3 regions of the Lysinibacillus sp. FSL L8-0312 genome follow, and region 2 is predicted to be linked to each of the others. Evidence: predicted binding sites of a transcription regulator. Region 2 holds the regulator's gene; each other region holds the start of a gene.
The links. The regulator CtsR, encoded in region 2, represses protease genes until heat stress. The targets are predictions, from matches to a motif close to ATGGTCAATAAAGGTCAAACA.
Positions count from the first base shown of each region.

Region 1: a site for CtsR is predicted at 2,839-2,859, ahead of MHI22_RS19905 (ATP-dependent Clp protease ATP-binding subunit). Genes of this name have one in related genera too.
Region 3: a site for CtsR is predicted at 4,069-4,089, ahead of clpP (ATP-dependent Clp endopeptidase proteolytic subunit ClpP). Genes of this name have one in related genera too.

Region 1 is NZ_JBBOOV010000001.1:3,978,499-3,985,165, reverse strand. Features, by position in the region: gene MHI22_RS19910 (YjzD family protein) at 404-598, shown strand; gene MHI22_RS19905 (ATP-dependent Clp protease ATP-binding subunit) at 648-2,774, opposite strand; gene MHI22_RS19900 (Crp/Fnr family transcriptional regulator) at 3,045-3,731, shown strand; gene MHI22_RS19895 (metal-sulfur cluster assembly factor) at 4,358-4,666, opposite strand; gene MHI22_RS19890 (prolyl oligopeptidase family serine peptidase) at 4,720-5,484, opposite strand; gene MHI22_RS19885 (Cof-type HAD-IIB family hydrolase) at 5,606-6,415, shown strand; gene MHI22_RS19880 (DegV family protein) at 6,559-6,667, shown strand, end outside.
Region 2 is NZ_JBBOOV010000001.1:3,060,653-3,067,319, reverse strand. Features, by position in the region: gene MHI22_RS15555 (aldehyde dehydrogenase family protein) at 1-557, shown strand, start outside; gene MHI22_RS15550 (acyl-CoA thioesterase) at 627-1,106, shown strand; gene MHI22_RS15545 (globin-coupled sensor protein) at 1,151-2,461, opposite strand; gene MHI22_RS15540 (hypothetical protein) at 2,744-2,953, shown strand; gene corA (magnesium/cobalt transporter CorA) at 3,004-3,966, opposite strand; gene MHI22_RS15530 (class I SAM-dependent methyltransferase) at 4,004-4,687, opposite strand; gene MHI22_RS15525 (DUF4870 domain-containing protein) at 4,812-5,117, shown strand; gene MHI22_RS15520 (CtsR family transcriptional regulator) at 5,383-5,853, shown strand; gene MHI22_RS15515 (UvrB/UvrC motif-containing protein) at 5,867-6,409, shown strand; gene MHI22_RS15510 (protein arginine kinase) at 6,406-6,667, shown strand, end outside.
Region 3 is NZ_JBBOOV010000001.1:2,350,409-2,357,075, reverse strand. Features, by position in the region: gene whiA (DNA-binding protein WhiA) at 48-995, shown strand; gene MHI22_RS11910 (HPr family phosphocarrier protein) at 1,109-1,366, shown strand; gene MHI22_RS11905 (helix-turn-helix domain-containing protein) at 1,841-2,347, shown strand; gene MHI22_RS11900 (IS3 family transposase) at 2,332-3,186, shown strand; gene clpP (ATP-dependent Clp endopeptidase proteolytic subunit ClpP) at 3,392-3,982, opposite strand; tRNA gene MHI22_RS11890 (tRNA-Arg) at 4,290-4,364, shown strand; gene MHI22_RS11885 (basic amino acid ABC transporter substrate-binding protein) at 4,865-5,653, shown strand; gene MHI22_RS11880 (amino acid ABC transporter permease) at 5,722-6,432, shown strand; gene MHI22_RS11875 (amino acid ABC transporter ATP-binding protein) at 6,429-6,667, shown strand, end outside.

The sequences.
Region 1 (6,667 bases), 920 kb from region 2:
CGTCGTTTTTGAGCGGGTGAACTTCTACGTCATAGTACTGTCCACCTTTTTATGAACGGAGTGTCTTACTTAGGAGCACTATCTACTAGCTCTGAGCCAAGTTCCTACTATAATTAGAGCACTTCTGCACTCGTTACGAACAAAAACCCTAATCGAGACTAATTCCCTGACTCCTCTTCATTACAAAGCACACACTAACTTCCTATCATTAAACATCAGCATACCTTCTGCAAATCAAATGCTACGATAGGCCGTTGAATATAAAATCCAGATCCTTGTATTTGTTGTGACAAATTCGCCATGTTTCACATAAAAGGTTCTTTTTTTTTCGATTTATGTTATGATATGATAATGAATATGAGTAAAACCTTATAATGAAAAAAGTTCGGTTGAGGTGAAATTAATGCAATATATCGTAACGTTCATATGGTCATTCCTACTAGTTTCTATGTTAAACTACGTAGTCAGCTCTGTACTTGGTGTACCATTCGATTTTAAAACAGGGGCAATCGTTTCCGTTGTATTCTCCATTCTAATCTTTATTATTGGAGCAATCATTCCAAACGATCCTACACCAGAAGCTGCAGACCATCATTAATTTATCTAGAAAAAACCTGTTCAGCATATTGCCGAACAGGTTTTTTCTGTTATTTTTCCACAACACATTGACCATCACGCATTTTCACATGCAAAGTTTCTCCTAGTAAAACCTCACCACGAAGCAGTTCTCTAGCTACTGCTGTTTCGATATGTCGTTGTACAAAGCGTTTTAATGGTCTCGCTCCAAACTGAGCATCCGCTCCTTGCTGTACTACCCAATCAATAACCTCTTGCTCGACAGATAAAGTAATTTCCTGTTCTGCCACACGTTTAATCAGTTGCTCCACGTACTTCCAAGCAATCGCAGTAAAATGCTTTGTAGATAAAGCATGGAAAAAGATAATGTCATCCATACGGTTTAATAACTCTGGTTTAAAATGTTGGCGTAAGGCCGTCATCACTAAGTCTTCAACAGCATTATCGCCTTCTTTTGCCTCCATTAAATAACTAGAGCCAATATTGGATGTTAGAATGACCACTGTATTTGTAAAATTCACCATACGTCCCTGACTATCTGTAATGCGGCCATCATCTAAAATTTGTAATAAAATATTCGCCACGTCTGGATGCGCTTTTTCAATTTCATCTAGGAGGACCACGGAATATGGATTTCGGCGTACAGCTTCTGTTAATTGTCCGCCCTCCTCATAACCTACATAGCCTGGAGGAGCACCAACGAGACGAGACACACTATGTTTCTCCATGTATTCACTCATATCAATTCGAATAAAGTGATCTTCTGCATCAAATAACTGCGCAGCAAGTGCCTTAGCAAGCTCAGTTTTACCAACACCTGTTGGACCTAAGAATAAAAAGCTACCAATCGGACGATGCGGATCTTTAATACCTGCACGTGCACGCCATACAGCTTCTGTTACTAATTGAACTGCTGTATCTTGACCGACTACCCTTTCATGTAATGTATCCTTTAATCGTAGAAGTTTTTCACGTTCTCCTTCTACTAATTTTGTTACAGGAATTCCTGTCCAGCGGGAAACGATCGCAGCAATTTCATCTGCCGTTACTTCTTCACGTAAAATGCGGGATTCTGCCCCGTTTTCTAACTGTTTTTCGAGTTCCTGAATTTCCTTTTCTAATGTTGGGATTTTGCCATGGCGTAATTCGGCAGCTTTATTTAAATCATATTTACTTTCTGCTTCATCTAAATCACGACGGTATTTATCTAATGTTTCCCGTTTTTTCTGAATATCGTGTAACATTTCTTTTTCTGCTTCCCATTGTTGGCGCATGCCCTCTGAGGATTCTTTTAATTTTGTTAATTCCTCACGCAATTGCTCTAGACGTTTTTTACTTGCCTCGTCCTTTTCCTTACGTAATGCCTGTTCTTCAATCTCAAGCTGCATAATGCGACGTGTCACTGCATCTAATTCCTGTGGCATCGAATCAATTTCTGTACGAATCATCGCACAAGCCTCATCAATTAAATCAATTGCCTTATCAGGTAAAAATCGCTCTGTAATATATCGGTTGGACAGTTCTGCTGCCGCAACAATTGCTCTGTCATGAATTCGTACTGCATGATGTAATTCAAAGCGTTCTTTTAAGCCCCGTAAAATGGAAACCGTATCCTCAATCGAAGGCTCACGTACAAGAACTTGCTGGAATCGTCGCTCTAAAGCAGGATCTTTTTCAATGTACATACGATACTCATCTAGTGTTGTAGCACCAATACAATGTAGTTCACCGCGTGCAAGCATTGGCTTGAGCATATTCCCTGCATCCATAGCACCGTCTGTTTTGCCTGCGCCGACGATGGTATGAATTTCATCAATAAATAAAATGATTTGTCCTTCTGAATCTTTCACCTCTTTTAACACACCTTTTAAGCGCTCTTCAAATTGGCCACGATAGCTTGCCCCTGCGATTAAAGCACTCATATCTAGCTCATATAACACACATTCTTTCAAGCCCTCTGGCACATCGCCTTTCACAATACGCTGTGCTAAACCCTCAACAATCGCTGTTTTACCAACTCCTGGTTCACCAATTAATACAGGATTATTTTTCGTTTTGCGTGTTAAAATACGAATGACATTTCGAATTTCCTCATCACGCCCGATAACAGGGTCCATTTTGCCGTTTTTAACTTCTTCAATCAAATTTCGTCCAAATTGCTCTAGTGGTTTTTTGTTATCTGTTTGTTGAAATTGCATAGCTAGCACTCCTTTACCATCATGTTTCTTATTATTGTTATACCCATTCTTGTTCTTTTAAAAAAGTTTGACCTTTTTTGACTAACTTTATTTTACATCAATCGACATTGCTTCGCAAAGAAATCGCACTAAAATTTTTTCACGGATTTTGGAAATTTACGTTATAATAATGGTATGTTTCTATGTTTTAGTATCGAAAAATCCACTATCCTTTTGTAATAATTGCCGTTTATTACAAAAAGAAAGCGATGTGTTGGAGATATGGTTTTAATGGATAATATGTTTGAAAAAATTAAAGATCTATTTCAAAAGCATGGTGTTTTTATCAAAGTGAATAAAGGAAATAAAATTTTCCTAGAGGGTGAACGGGCAAAAGAAATTTATTACATCCAATCTGGTGTGATTTCGATAAGCCAAGAAACCGAAACTGGCAAGGAATTAACTATTCGTATTTGTGGTCCTGACAGTATAATTGGAGAGGGGTCATTGTTTTGTAACCTAATCTATAATTCCATGACTGCAAAGGTTTTAGAGCCTTCTACGATGTATGTGTTAAGTCGGAAATCATTGGAGCATTTACTAGAAGATCAGCCTACTGTGATGGTGGAATATATAAAGTGGTTGCAAACAGAAAACTTAAAGCATCAAAGTCGTTTGCGTGATTTAGTGTTAAATGGTAAAAAAGGTGCTTTATTTTCAACGCTCATTCGGCTTTCCAATACGTATGGTAAACCTTTAGAAAATGGCTCAATTTTTATTGATTTCCAGCTAACAAATACAGAAATTGCGAATTTGTGTGCAACAAGTCGTGAAATGATTAATCGTATGTTGAATGATTTAAAAAAACACGACATTATCACCTTTGATAAAGGCTTTATTACAATTCATGATTTACAATTTTTAAAAAATGAAATTGCTTGTGAAAATTGTCCATTACAAATATGCCGTATCGATTAATTTCGTTACAAACGAAAATCCCTGCCTATAAAATATAGCAGGGATTTTATCGTGTTGAAAAACAAAACCATCCATAGCATTTTTGTGAAGGGTGAAAATGGATTTCCGTTGCAGGCTACTTGCTTTCCTGTGGGCGAGCGCCGAGCCGCTTCCTCCGTGCAGGGGCTCGCCTGTCTCGCTATCCCACGGGAGTCAAGTAGCCTTCCACTCCAACCCATAAAAATATTTCTTTTTAGCAAAGATCTTCAAATAAAGTGAAGGTATTCATTACTCTTTATGGAGGGTGTTGTCACTCATCACTTCTCCACATTGACAATAAGAGGCTATCCTTTCTCTAATCATACAAATACGGCTCGTATGAAAGATAAGAAAAAGACATTTTTGCAGAATGGTTGATTGGAGTGGAGCCAGCGTCACTCCTAGGGGATTTAGCGTCACAGTTGAGACTCTGGAGCGAACGCAGTGAGTGAAGCGGCTCATCGGACGCCCCCTGGAAAGGACGCTGGTGGAACGGAAATCAACCCCTCGCCTTGCTAAAGGTTCTTTTTCTACTATGAACATCATCTTTTTTCAACAACATGAAATCCCTGCCTATAAAATAAGCAGGGATTTTTAATGTTGCAATTTTAGCGTACGCCTAATGCCATTTTTGCATAGCGTGACATTTTGTCTTTTGACCAAGGTGGATTCCATACAATGTTAACATTTGTACTTTTCACTTCTGGAAGTTCCCCTAATGCCGTATTCACCTGATCCACAATAACTGGCCCAAGTGGGCATCCCATCGATGTTAATGTCATCGTAACAGTTGCTACACCTTCATCATCTAAATCTACATCATATACTAAACCTAAGTTGACGATATCAATCCCAAGCTCAGGGTCAATTACATTTTCTAAAGCACCAAACATGCTATCTTTCATATCTTGATCCATTCGTATTTCTCCTTCCATCATAGTGTTAACCTTATCATAGCAGATGCATCCTGTTATGCCAAATGCTGTGCAAGCCAGTCTGTTGCTGCTAGCATACCGTCACGTGGGACTGCATGTCCTGCCTTTTTGTTCACCATAAACTTTAAATATTCAGGGCTTGCTTGATAGTATTCCCGTAATGTCTCATAAAATTTATACGTTTCTTGGAAAGGTACTGTTTTATCTAATTCTCCATGCCAAAAGAAAACTGGACGACCTGCGAATTTTTCTGGCGTTAAACTAACATCATATTTAGCTAAGAGCTCATTCACTTTTTGAACATCTTCCTCTGACATCGGCCAATTGATACCGCTTTTTGCAAATTGCTGCAATTGATATTCACCTAATTTAATAAAACCTGGTGCACCCATACATATTGACGCTGTTTTTATCCAATCATAAAGTTTTAAACAGCCGGAGGTCACGATACCGCCCATTGAAGTACCTGCTATGCCAATATTATGACTGGCCAATAAATTTTTATTCCTTAATTCATCATATAATTGTTGCACTTCATGAATAGAATTTAAAACAATATCCCAAAATTTCAAGTTCATTTGTATTTCTGTAAGGCCTTCGCTACGGTCACCATGAAATTTTGCATCTGGTAATAGGACACGCACCCCCTTATGCACCAATTGGTATGCATAGTGTAAGTTATGTTCTTTCGCGCTCATAAAACCATGCAAAAAAATCACTACTGGGGTTTCTTCATTCATCTTGTCTGTATGTATATGTAATAAAGGAATATTTCCCCACACTTCTTTTTCTACAAACATTTTTGTCACTCCCAACTATTGTCTCATCTTTATGTTAGCAAACTTTTTTCACTGTGACAAAATTTTGACGAATGAAAGACAAAGAGATACTATTCAAACTATAGGAAAGGGGCAACGAGCTATGAAACCGCATTTAATCGTACTAGACTTAGATGGTACTTTATTAACAGACCAACAACAAATCTCAGCAAAAACGAAAAAAACATTATTGCAGGCTAAGGAATTAGGGCATCAAGTGATGATTGCAACGGGGCGTCCATACCGTGCAAGTGATCTTTATTATCATGAACTTGGGCTCACTACACCCATTGTCAATTTTAATGGCGCATATGTACATCATCCCAAAAATGTATCTTGGCAACATATGCACACACCGATTGATTTAAGTGTTGTACATGATGTTGTTGGATCCATCAATAGTTACGAGTATGAAAATATTATCGCTGAGGTAAAAGATGATATTTATGTACACACAGAAGATGATCGTATCTTAAATATTTTTAATATGGGTAATCCCAAAATCACACTTGGGGATTTATACACACATCTCTTGGAAAATCCCACAAGTTTATTAATTCAAGCAAATGAAGCGAATTCGGTCATTATACGTGACCATTTACAGGCGGTGCACGCAGAAGTTATTGAGCATCGTCGATGGGGCGCGCCACTTCATATTATTGAAATTGTACGTCGCGGCTTAAATAAAGCTGTGGGTATTGCGCATGTGGCAAAAGATTTAGGTATTCCACGTGAGCGTATCATCGCGTTTGGTGATGAAGACAATGATTTAGAAATGATCGAATATGCTGGACTTGGTGTAGCGATGGGGAACGGTATTCCAAGTCTTAAAAACATTGCCAATGAAATTACAGCAACAAATAATGATGATGGAATCGCAAAAATCCTCATTGAACGCTTGAAATTATCATAGTTAAGTAGTAAGTTCAAGTTAACATTCCATTTTTACCAGTTTAACTTTATTCAGTGGTACCCCTTCCATTTATCTTAAGTGAGTACCGACTGAATAAAGTTAAAAATACTTGATGAGTAAGTTGAAATTAGGGGGACAAGAGAATGAAGATTTTTACGGATAGTGGATGCGATCTACCGAAGTCTTACTATGAAGAAAATGATGTCGTGTTACTCCCTTTACGAGTGCAATTGAACAACAAAGAATATGAAG
Region 2 (6,667 bases):
ATTCGTCCATCATTGATGAATTTACTGAAGCATTCGTTGAAGAAACGAAAAAACTTATAGTAGGAGACCCGTTAGATACAAAGACAGATGTCAGTGCCATGATTAATCCAAATGAGGTAGAACGTATCCGAGCGTGGGTTGAGGAAGCGCAAGAACAAGGGGCAGTTATTGCAACAGGTGGCGAATTTACAGAACGTACTCTAACACCAACAGTTATGACGAATGTAACAGCTGACATGAAAATTGTCTGTCAGGAAACATTCGCACCAATCGTCTCAATTGTTTCATATGAAACATTAGACGACGCGATTCGACTTGTGAACGAGTCGGACCTTGGTCTAAATGCGGGTATTTACACGAATATATTGTCAGATGCCTTATATGCAGCAGACGAATTACAGGCTGGTGCTGTCATTATTAATGATATTCCGACATTCAGGGTAGATAACATGCCATATGGTGGTGTGAAGATGAGTGGTTATGGACGAGAAGGAATTAAGTGGGCCATTGAGGAAATGAGCGATATGAAATTTATTTCGATGAAAAAATCATTCTAAATTTGCATCAGCTCTTCTTCTGCGATACGATGACGAAAGAACATTACATGAAGGGAAGTTGCAAGTATTATGCCAAACAACGCTGTACCAATGAGCCAATCACGTACGGTTCAATCGCGTCTCGTATTACCCCCAGACACAAATAATCACAATTCTATTTTCGGTGGAAGAGTGTTAGCTTATATTGATGAAATCGCTGCTATTACAGCAATGAAACATGCGAAGGGACTCGTAGTTACAGCATCTATTGATTCGGTTGATTTTTTATCGGCTGCACATGTAGGGGATATTCTTGAAATCGAGAGTATTGTTTCGTCTACAGGACGTTCTTCTATGGAAGTTTACGTTCGTGTTGTTTCTCGTAATATTGAGACTGGCGAGGAAAAATTAACGACAGAATCCTTTGTTACGATGGTTGCAGTAAATGAGGAAGGGAAACCAGTACCAGTTCCTGCGATTTATCCTGAAACAGATGAAGAAAAACGTTTGTTTGAAACAGGGCCAGCAAGACGAGAGCACCGTAAGCAAAAACGTGCATTACCACATTAAGGAGAAAGGGAAATTCGCTTTTAAAAGTGAATTTCCCTTTCATTTTACATATTTAGTTCATTAACTACATTAATAAGAGAGTCAGAAGAAGAAGAAACGAGCGTAGCTCCCTGTGATAATTCAGTAATTAGATTAGAGATGGCTGAAATATCTCTTGATGTGTTGACATATTGCTGTTGAATGCCAGAAACAGCATCGGCAATATCATTAAATGACTTGGATAAATTCTCTTGTGTATTGACACTGTGCTGAATTTTTTGATCCACATTAAGAACGGAATTGGCCATCGTTGTAATATTGCTTTCTGTTTCTTTAATGAGGTGTGAAACATTTTGTACGGCATTTTTTGTTTCCTCAGCAAGCTTGCGTACTTCCTCAGCCACCACCGCGAAACCTTTCCCATGTTCTCCAGCTCGAGCAGCCTCGATGGAAGCATTTAAGGCTAATAAATTGGTTTGATCAGCAATACCTGTAACAAGTCCAACAATCTCAGAAATTTTCTGAGAAGAGGTACGTAGCTGATTCATCGTTACCTCCAGACTGTTGACACTTTGTAAAATGACTTGGATTAAATCATTTTGTTCTTTAAGCTGCAGTTGACCACGTCTTGATTTTTCTTGGGTATCTGCTACGAAGCTTAATCCTTGCTTTGTCGCCACAGCAATATCATCTGTCTGCGAGGAAATAACCAATAGTGATGCTGCTGTTTCTTCACTAATAGAGTTGAGCTCCTCTGCTGTACTCTGAATGGTTGTAACAAGAGAGTTTTTTGTTGCATCAGCCACTGAGCGAATGCGTTCTTCTTCATTTTCATAGGCCTCAATCACAAGCTGTTGCTCGAAATTAATGATTTTACAAAAAGCATTTATGGCACGAATGGCATCTTGTTTTGAGATGTCCACCTCGCTCACAAAATTTGTAAATGTAGAAGTGAGTGATTGGAATGAGGCAATATACCATTTGGATTGTAAACCAATTCGCACGTGAGTCTCGGCAATTGCCTTTCTTTCGGCAATGTAGGCATCATTTATATGACTCTCAAAAATATCACTTAAATGTTTATGTAATGTAATTTTCAAACGGTCAATATGTGATGTTCTATTAATAATATCAATTAGATCTTGGCTTAAACTAATGGCAGCATAAAATTGCTCCACCATTGCAGGGATGAGATCCTTTGCAAGCGGTTGTAGTTGTTTAATGATTGCTAAATCGTCTACTGTTAAATTTAAAAGTTGCAATTGTTTTTGAAGATTTGGGTAGTTCGATACATCTAGTCGTACATCATTCTTAAAATTTTCAGGTGTTAATGTAATTGAATAGTTAGCACTACTGTTTTTGGAAAACCAACTCATTATTATTTGCTCCATTCCTAATATCCATAATAAATTGTAAGTAAAAAAGCCTTTTGAAATTTGTTAGGTTTGTAAATTTGATAAATAATTGGTATTAAATCTATTTTACTATTATTTGCTGAATATTTGGTTAAAAATTTGGTTATTTCTTTATTTTTTACTTTATTGTCAGTTCAATTAGTGAAACGAAGTAAATTTGAATTTAAAATAGGAAACCTGTAAAATACGAACTGTTTAGCAAGATAGAGACTGTACGTAAAAAGGGATTAGAGGAGGTATTATATGGAGAAAAAGCGTTTTAAATTTGTCATCCCAGTCATGGTTATTGTCGCAATTGGCTCTGTTTATATGTTACGAAACTATTATGCTGAGGTACCCTCTGTTGAGCGATTATTAATTACAATCTGTGCAACTTTGGGATCAGGCGTATTAGCATACTTTTTATTTCCGCAGCAAGGTGATAATAAAATTGATGATAGGGGACCCTATTAACTTCTTGAAAAAGGAGACTGCTCGTTTCATGACAAAACGAGCAGCTTTTTTTATGGTTTAAATAATTTAAACCAGCCTTTATGTTTAAAGATAGCTAGCATAAAGATCGCAATAATAATCATGGAGCCTAGTACAATAAAATAGCTGTAATGGCCATTAAGCTCAGGCATGTTATCAAAGTTCATGCCATATACACCAGCAATAAAAGTAAGTGGAATAAAGATAGTTGATACAATGGTTAAAGTCATCATAATGCCGTTCATGCGACTTGAGCTCATAGCCATATAGCTATCGCGCATATCCGCTGTCAATTCTCGATTGGATTCAACCATTTCAGTTAGTTTAATGAGATGGTCGTATATATCTCCGAAATAAGCTCTTTCTGATTTGTTTAAAGAAAAACGGTAAGAATTAAGAATTCGATATAAAAGATCTCGCATCGGTAAAATAGTGCGTCTAAGGTCAAGCAAATCGCTACGGAATTCGAAGACAATCTTCATGGCATTTACGTTGCTTTGGTATGTAAGTTCGCCTTCAAGTGCATTAAGATGATCTTCAATTTTGTAAACAAGAGGGAAATAGCTATCCACGATTTTATCAATTGTTTGATATGTTAAATAAACTGTCCCCCGTTCCCAATTCTTTGGTTGGCTTGCTAGTATCTTTTGTACCTTATCTATTTCAGGAACAGGGTTTTTATGGAACGTCACAATAAATTTATTGGAGGCAAAAATATTAACCTCTTCTGCAGCAAGGTTCTCTTCATTTACTCGATGAATAACAAAGAAATGAAAATCATCATAGAAATCGAGCTTTGGGCGCTGTAATCGCATTAAGCAATCTTCAATAGCAAGCGGATGGAAATGGAAAAATGTATCTAATAATGATTCTTCTTCGGCTGTAGGGCAATTAAAATCAACCCAATACCATTCAAATTCTTGCTGATGTATAACTTCCAATGGAAAATCTTTTAGTAATTGTTGTTGTTTTGTAATACCAATGGTGCTTATCACGGTTTTCACCTCAAATTATTTACTACAAAATATTTATTTAGTGCCCCTCTTTAAAGCATACCCAACCAGCAAATAAAGTAGTGGCAAAAAATCTAGAAGGTTTTGTAAAGCCCGCCTTTTGTAGCAGTGTTAAAATATCCTCTTCACGCATAAACGAAAGGGAGCGAATGGATTTTTCCATCTCTGCTACATCAGATGCAGGAAGCTTTGTATGTTGTAGCCAATAGGAACGCCATAAATCAAATTGTAGTTCAGTTTCTAAAGAGCCGGGCTGACCATATTTTGAGACAAGGACAAACGGTGCTCCAGGCTTTAAATGTCTTGCGATTTCTTCTAATGTAGATAGTTTTTCTTCATAACCCAGAATAAAATGCAGAACGAGAACACAACTTGCTGCATCGTATTTTATGGAGGGTAATTGAGTATCTAGTATTGTTCCTTGGTGGAAAGACAGCGTATTGGGTAGAGTGTGTAGACGTTCCTTTGCTATGCTGAGCATGGACTCTGATGGATCAATACCTGTGAATGACCAGTCGGGCCTTCCATCTGCAAGCTGTAAAATTTCATTGCCGCTTCCTGCACCCACAATTAACATATCAGCTTTATCTGGCAGTGTGGAATGATAAAAGGTTTGTATTAAACGTAGCATGGCATCATAGCTTGGCAATGTACGACGAATACCCTTTTCATATTCGTTTGCTAATGTGTTGTTAAATTCCATCTCTCATCACAGCCTTCCAAAAAAAATTTAATAAATCTTATTTAATGTGAAACTATTACGGGTATAGTTCCGTAAATAGTAGTACATAAAACATAGACAAAGTACAAAGAAAGGGTTGATATATATGGAGACTAAATGGTCTAAAGTAATCATACACGCAAGTGCATTTTTTGCGCCATGGTTAGTACCTATTATTTTCTTCTTAATTAGTTCGGATGAGGAAGTGAAGGCGATTTCTATTCAAGCATTGCTCTTCCAAATTGTTATGGGTATTTTAATCGCTATCTCAGTTGTTTTAAGTTTTGTTCTTATTGGGTTACCGTTTTTAATCATTTTCGGCATCATGTTATTTGTTGTACCAATTATCGGTATCGTAAAAGCATTGTCTGATGAGCCTTGGCGTTATCCAATTGTTGGTCGTTGGGTATAATTTTCATAGACGCAAGTATATGCTAGTTGCATATGCTTGCGTTTTTTCTATGACTAATAAGGGTACATTAGGTATATGAGCAAATTATAACCCGCGCAGTTTTAACTGAAAAAGTGCTGTTTTTCGTACTAAAATAGGCATTTTAAGACTTTTCACTTTTCTATGGGCGAAATCATTGCAATTTTTTTGAAGCGTTTTGTATAATATACTAAAAGAAAGTCAAAGATAGTCAAAGTCAGTGAAGCAAGCGAGGTGTATTCCTAAAATGCGTAATATATCAGACATCATAGAAGGTTACTTAAAGCAAGTACTTGAATTAGGTGGAGAAGGGCATATTGAAATTAAACGGAGTGAGATTGCTGATAAATTTCAATGTGTGCCATCACAAATAAATTATGTAATTAATACAAGATTTACTGCCGAGCGAGGTTACCTTGTTGAGAGCAAACGTGGTGGTGGTGGGTACATACGAATTTTACGTGTCCGCGCGCATTCACAGATTGATTTAATCGACGATGTTCTCAGACAAATAGAAGGTGGAGCATCTCAAACGATGGCAGAAGATTTAGTATATCGGCTCATCGATGAGCAGGTAATTTCAAAACGAGAAGCGAAATTAATGTTAGCAGCAATTGATCGCTCCACAATCGATTTACATCTCCCTTTAAGAGATACTATTCGAGCAAAGATCTTGCGAGCAATGCTGACAACAATCAAATATGAACAGCAAAAATAGTGAGGTGATGGAAATGATATGCGAACATTGTAAACAACGTAATGCGACAGTTACAGTAACACAAGTTCAAAATGGGCAAAAGGTGGAGCACCATTATTGTGACGTCTGCGCCTCACAGTTCCATCCATTTCATGCAGAGTTTAAACAAGAGCCAGTGTCTATTCAACAGCTATTGTCGAACTGGTTCGGCTCGCCTACATGGCAAAAGGTGGGGGAAAAACAACAAGTTCAACCACAACAGCAAACATGCCCACAATGTGGATTTTCGTATAAACAATTTTTAAAAGAAGGTAAATTTGGATGCCCGAGCTGTTATGACACCTTTAGTGAGCATTTGCCTAAGCTCTTTAATCGCATACAGGCAGGCCCTCAACACATTGGTAAAATGCCTGGTGCTCGCAGTAATGTGTATGTCATTAAAAAGCAAATAGAGGATATCCGCAAGCGTATGAAGGCCGCTGTAGCAGAAGAACAATTTGAGGAGGCGGCGAAGCTCCGTGATGAAGTTAAAGAGCTAGAGAAGCATCTACAATTTGAAGGTGGTGATGTGTCATGATGATTGATTCATTTTTAGAGCGTGCGACCCCAACGTGGATGCATATCAAGGATGATTATTCAGATATTGTCATTAGTACACGTATTCGCCTTGCTCGAAATTTAGATGGCTATCGATTTCCATTAGCTTTCTCAGAGAATGAGGCACTGCAGGTGGAACAGGCAGTTACACATGCACTTAGTGATAGCCCAACGCTTCAAAATGATTATGCTTATTTTGCTATTAAGGATTTAACGCCTCTACAGCGTCAAATTCTTG
Region 3 (6,667 bases), 710 kb from region 2:
TAAGATGAACATATACATAGAAATCATGATTGAAAGGGGGGCATGATATGTCTTTTGCTTCTGAAACAAAAAAGGAATTAACGCAAATAGAAGCGGACAATCATTGTATGAAAGCAGAAGTTTCTGCCCTAATTCGTATGAATGGTTCATTATCCTTTGCAAATAAACAACTAAGTTTAGACGTGCAAACTGAAAACGCTGCAATTGCTAGAAGACTATATACGATTATGAAAAAATTGTATCCGTACAATGTAGAATTGCTTGTTCGTAAGAAGATGCGACTAAAAAAAAATAACGTGTATATTTGCCGTGTAAGAGAAGGTGCGCGCGAGCTGCTAATTGATTTAGAAATCATCTCAGACGACTTTCAATTTAACCATACAATCTCAAGAAAGCTCATCAAAAAGAGTGGTCAAAAAAGAGCTTATTTAAGAGGAGCATTTTTAGCAGGAGGTTCTGTCAACAATCCAGAAACATCAGCCTACCATTTAGAGATTTATTCTTTGTATAAAGAGCATGGTGAGGCATTGATGGATTTGATGAATGAATTTGAACTTAATGCCAAAACAATTGAACGAAAAAAAGGTTTTGTCACCTATTTAAAGGAAGCAGAGAAAATTTCAGATTTCCTTAATATTGTTGGCGCACATCAGGCCATGATGAAGTTTGAGGATGTGCGCATATTGCGAGATATGCGAAATAGCGTCAACCGTATTGTGAACTGTGAAACAGCCAACTTAAACAAAACTATTGGTGCAGCATTACGACAGGTAGAGAATATTCGATTTATTGAAAATTCAATTGGTCTGGATCAGCTACCAGAAAAGCTACGTGAAATAGCACGTCTACGGGTAGAATATCAGGATGTGACATTAAAAGAGCTTGGTGAAATGGTATCAAGTGGAACGGTTAGTAAATCAGGTGTTAACCATCGATTGAGAAAAATTGATGAGATTGCTGATGCATTAAGACGCGGTGAAAAAATAGGTGGTTAAGTTTTCATACTTTTCAGGTATGAATGTCATGCGTAATCGCTTATTGTTCTTTTGCTAGTAAGTGAGGTAAGATAAAACTAATAGATGAACGGTAGTGAAGGGGAGTTTTGAGTATGATTGAGAGAAGAGTCCAGGTCAAATTAAAATTAGGACTACAAGCTAGACAAGCAGCACTATTTGTGCAGGAAGCAAATCGTTTTAGTGCGGATATCTTTCTGGAAAAAGACGAGAAAAAAGTAAATGCCAAATCCATTATGGGTGTCATGAGCTTAGCAGTCGCTAAAGGCACTGAAGTTACTTTAAGTAGTGACGGCAGCGATGCGGAGCAAGCGGTTACAGCATTGGCTACAATTATCGAAAATGAAGACTAACATTCATTGAACACAAAAGGCATCACAGAGCAAATCTGTGATGCCTTCATAGTGTTGAAAAACAAAACCATCCATAGCGTTTTTGTGAAAGGTGAAAATGGATTTCCATTGCAGGCTACTTGCTTTCCAGTGGGCGAGCGCCGAGCAGCTTCCTCCGCTACCGCTCCGTTTAGAGGCTCGCCTGTCTCGCTATCCCACGGGAGTCAAGTAGCCTTCCACCCCAATCCATAAAAATGTTTCTTTTTAGAAAGGTTTTCAAATAAAGTGAAGGTATTCACTACGCTTTATGGAGAAGTGTTGTCATCCATCACTTCTCCGCATTGAAAATAAGAGCCTATCCTCTTTCTAATTTTGTTCAGGAAAAGACACTTTTGCAGAATGGTTGATGGGAGTGGAGCCAGCGTCACTCCTAGGGGATTAGTGAGCTGCACCCAAAATATTGGACTTAAAAATCTACTATAGGGGGTGCAGGTAGTGATTTCTGATGAACAAAAATTAGCCGCAGTTCTAGCTTACTTTGAAGAAAAAGAAAGTACGTATCAGATTGCCAATCGATTACAGAGGGATCGACAGTACATTCGATTATGGATTGAATTATATCGCTATCATGGCATCGAAGGAATTATTCGTCCTCAAGGGTTCACGAATTACGAAGATTCTTTTAAAATAAAAGTAATTCAACACCTGATAGAGACGGGCGATTCGCTCCTTCAGACTGCTGCGAAGTTTAATATTCCTTCCCGTGAAACCGTTCGGAGATGGAAAAAACAATGGATGTCAACGGCTGGTGAGGTGCTCTATCAAGTAGAAAAGGAGCGCCAATCAATGCCAAAAAAACAACCACCTTCGTCCGATTTAAATGGAAAAACAACGGATGAGTTAAAAGCCGAAATTGAGTATTTACGGATGGAAAATGCCTATTTAAAAAAGTTGAAAGCCTTAGTTCAAGAAAAGGATGCCTTCAAATCCAAGAAAAAGTAAGAGCTGTCTATGAGCTAAGGTTGGATTTTCCTCTTCAAGCTCTATTAAAAGTCGCGAAACTTAAGAAAAGTACGTATTATTATCATCTCCAAAAATGGGTAAAACCAGATAAATATCAAGCGATCAAAGAACGAATTCAGACGCTTTTTCATTACCATAAGGGGCGTTATGGCTATCGTCGTATTTGTTTAGCCCTCCGAAATGAAGGGTTTTTCATCAACCATAAAACGGTCCAACGATTGATGCAAGAATTGGGCTTAAAAGGGACGGTACGCCCTAAAAAATACCGTTCGTATAAAGGGACAGTCGGCTATGTCGCAGAGAATGTCATCCAACGTGATTTTGAAGCCACTGCACCCAATCAGAAATGGGTAACCGATGTAACGGAGTTTAAAATAAACGGTCAAAAAATCTATATATCCGCTGTATTAGATTTATTCAATCGAGAAATCGTTGGGTATGAGGTATCAAAATCACCTAATTTTGAGTTAGTTCAACAGTCTTTTAAGAAGGCGTTTACGTATACAAAGTTATCGAAAAAGAGTGGCTTAATCGTCCATTCTGATCAAGGATGGTTATATCAAATACCACGTTTTAAAGCGTTATTGGCAACACATGAAATCAAGCAAAGTATGTCACGGAAAGGAAATTGTTTAGATAATGCCGTGATAGAAAGCTTTTTTGGCATTATGAAATCAGAATTTCTATACGCAACAACGTTTAAGAACTACGAAGCATTCAAAAAAGCGTTAGTAGACTTTATCCACTACTACAATCATGAGCGGATAAAAATAAAACTCAACGGAAAAAGTCCAGTTGAGTTTCGAAGAGTTTCTTAAAAGTTCAAATTTTTGGGGTCAGTTCATAGCGTCCTAGAGGAGCCCCTGGAGCGAATGCAGTGATCAGCGGACGCCCACTGGAAAGGACGCTGGCGGAACGGAAATCAACCCCTCGCCTTTCAAAATGGCTGTTTCTGTCGTTGACATCACCTTTTTCAACAACACGAAAGGCATCACAGAGCGAGTCTGTGATGCCTTCTCATTTTTATTTATTATCGCTACGGTGCATAATGTGATCGATTAAACCATATTCTTTAGCACGTTCAGCAGTCATGAAATTATCACGATCTGTGTCTCTAGCAATGACTTCAAGTGGTTGGCCTGTGCGTTCAGATAAAATGCCATTTAATTTTTCACGTAAGAATAAAATACGTTTAGCAGCAATTTCAATTTCTGTCGCTTGACCTTGTGCGCCACCTAGTGGTTGGTGAATCATTACTTCTGCATTTGGTAATGCAAAACGTTTACCAGGCTCACCAGCAGCTAGTAAGAAAGCACCCATTGATGCAGCCATACCAATACAAATTGTTTGAACTTGTGGTTTAATGATTTGCATTGTGTCATAAATAGCCATACCAGCCGTAATTGATCCACCTGGTGAATTAATGTAAAGAGAGATATCTTTATCTGGATCTTCCGCTTGTAGGAAAAGAAGTTGTGCAACAATGGAGTTAGCCACATTGTCATCAATAGCGCTTCCTAAAAGAATAATACGGTCTTTAAGTAGACGTGAATAAATGTCATATGCACGTTCACCGCGACTTGTTTGTTCAATAACTGTAGGAATTAAATTCATGTTAAATCCTCCTTAAAAAACTAAATTCGAATACCTTTGCTGAAAATTTCCATTGTTATTTCAGCTGTATCCTTATCATACACATTATAGTCAGGGAAGGTCAAATATTAACCCTGCTAAAGTGAAATAAAAAAAATAAAATGTTTTTGCATTCTATGGTTGAATTATATGTGATAGGCTTGTATAATAATTGAGGTTATAAGTTTAAAGTACAGTACACTATTTTGCAGGTATGCTTCAAAAAATGAGGGTTATCTACATCATGCTTTTCGTAAGCCTAGAGTGAGTACTTTTTTTTTGTGCCTTTGCCCTCGTGGTGTAATGGATAACACGTAAGATTCCGGTTCTTGCACTGGGGGTTCGATTCCCTCCGAGGGCGCCATTTTACTGAATATAGATAGACTTGTTATAGCTCATCTCCTAATAAGTAGTTTAGCAGCCTGCTTAGCGGAGATCGAGAGGGAGATATAGGTGCAATACTGTCCTAGTTGGCATTATCCCCCTATTTATTCCTTTCAAACCTTCAAAAAAGCAATAACTCCAAATTATTTTTTAGTGGACATACTGTACGTGAAGACTAGAAATAGTCGAAAAAAAGAATCCTATCTGAGGGGATTCTTTTTTTTTGCCTAAATTTATCGAAATTTGGTGTGGATTGTAGTGTATATATATTAATTTTAGATTATATTTCTTGTTATTTATACATGTTTCTTCTAATTATATAAGTTTATTATAAATTAATATGAAAAAATATTTAGTTTTATGCGAAAAGTTGTTGTCTAAATACTATAATATTAATATAATTGACCTAATAGTCTAACATTTCCGAATTGCGAAAAATAATACGCATTTCGGAAAATTATCGAAATAGGGGGAAATACAATGAAGAAAACAGGTTGGATGCTACTGATGATGGTTGCAGCATTAACATTAGCACTTGCAGGATGTGGTACAAAGGATGGTGCATCTTCAGGAAGCTCATCTTCAGAAGATGGTAAGAAAATATATAAAGTTGGTACAGAGGCAACTTTCGCACCATTTGAATCTGTTGACGATTCAGGGAAAATTGTGGGGATTGATGTCGATGTTTTAAAAGCTATTGCTGATGAAATGGACTTTGAAGTTGACTGGAATAACATTGGTTGGGAGCCAGTTTTCCAAACAATTAAAAACGGTGAAACAGATATTGGTGCTTCAGGAATCACAATTACTGAAGAGCGTAAAGAATCATTTGATTTTACAGAGCCTTATTATGAGTCTCAATTATTGATTGTTGTAAAAGAAGATTCAAAAATTAAATCTCTAGCTGAACTAAAAGATAAAAAGGTATCAGTACAAATTAATGCTACAGGTCATATGGCGGCGAAAAAGCTACAAGGGGAAGCAAGTACAAATATTATGGCGTTTGAAAGTCAACCAATCGCAATTCAAGAGATGTTAAACGGTAACGTTGATGCAGCTATTGGAGACAATGCGGTAGTTTACGAATACATTAAAGCGCATCCAGATCAAAAACTAAAAGTAATCGAAGATGATGCATTTGAAAAAGAATATTATGGCTTTATGGTTCAAAAAGGAAACAAAGAGCTATTAGATAAATTAAATGAAGGTCTTAAAAAGATTAAAGAAAACGGTAAATTAAAAGAAATTACAGGTTCTGATTTCAAGTAATAAATGAATGATGACGCCCCTAGTATGCTAGCGGCTCATTCACTTTAAAGGGGAAATGGGGTTTTCGGATGGACATCTTTGACTTACGCTGGGACATTGTCTGGAACTACCGAGATATGTTTATACGGGGTATTGGCGTAACAATTATTTTGACACTTAGTGGTTATTTTGGAGGTATTCTATTAGGACTATTTTTAGGCCTAGGAAAATTATCGAGTAAAAAATGGATTTATTGGCCATCAAAATTATATATCGATTTATTCCGTGGAACACCAATGCTTGTGCAAATTTTATTAATTCACTTAGCAGTTATTCCAACAATTTTTGGTCATTCTTTAGGATATATGGTGTCAGGGATTACAGCGCTCGTATTAAACTGTGCTGCTTACAATGCGGAAATTTTCCGTGCAGGTATTCAAAGTATTGCAAAGGGGCAAATGGAGGCAGCTCGTTCTTTAGGGTTAACACATAACCAAGCGATGCGTAAGGTCATTTTACCACAGGCATTTAGACGTATGATTCCACCATTAGGGAACGAATTTATCGCATTATTAAAAGATTCTTCATTAGTAACAGTTATTGCAGCACCAGATATTTTATACGCAAGTAAGGTAGTAGCAGGTGCAAGCTTCCGCTTCTGGGAACCGTACATCGTTGCTGCACTACTCTATTTAGTTTTAACATATGGTGTAACGAAGATCGTGGCATTTATCGAGAAACGATTTAGCAATAGTTATGTCCCTCGTAAAGCTAAGGCAGAAGGGCGGGAAGCAAGATGATAAAAATTGAAAACCTACACAAATATTTCGGAAAGCTTGAAGTATTAAAAGGCATTGATTATGAAATCCAAGAGAAACAAGTTGTTTGTGTGATTGGACCATCTGGCTCAGGCAAAAGTACATTTTTACGATGCATCAATATGCTAGAAGATGTAACAGATGGTGCTATTTATATTGAAAATGTGAAAATTAATGCGCCAAAAACGAATATCAACGAGATTCGGGCAGAAGTTGG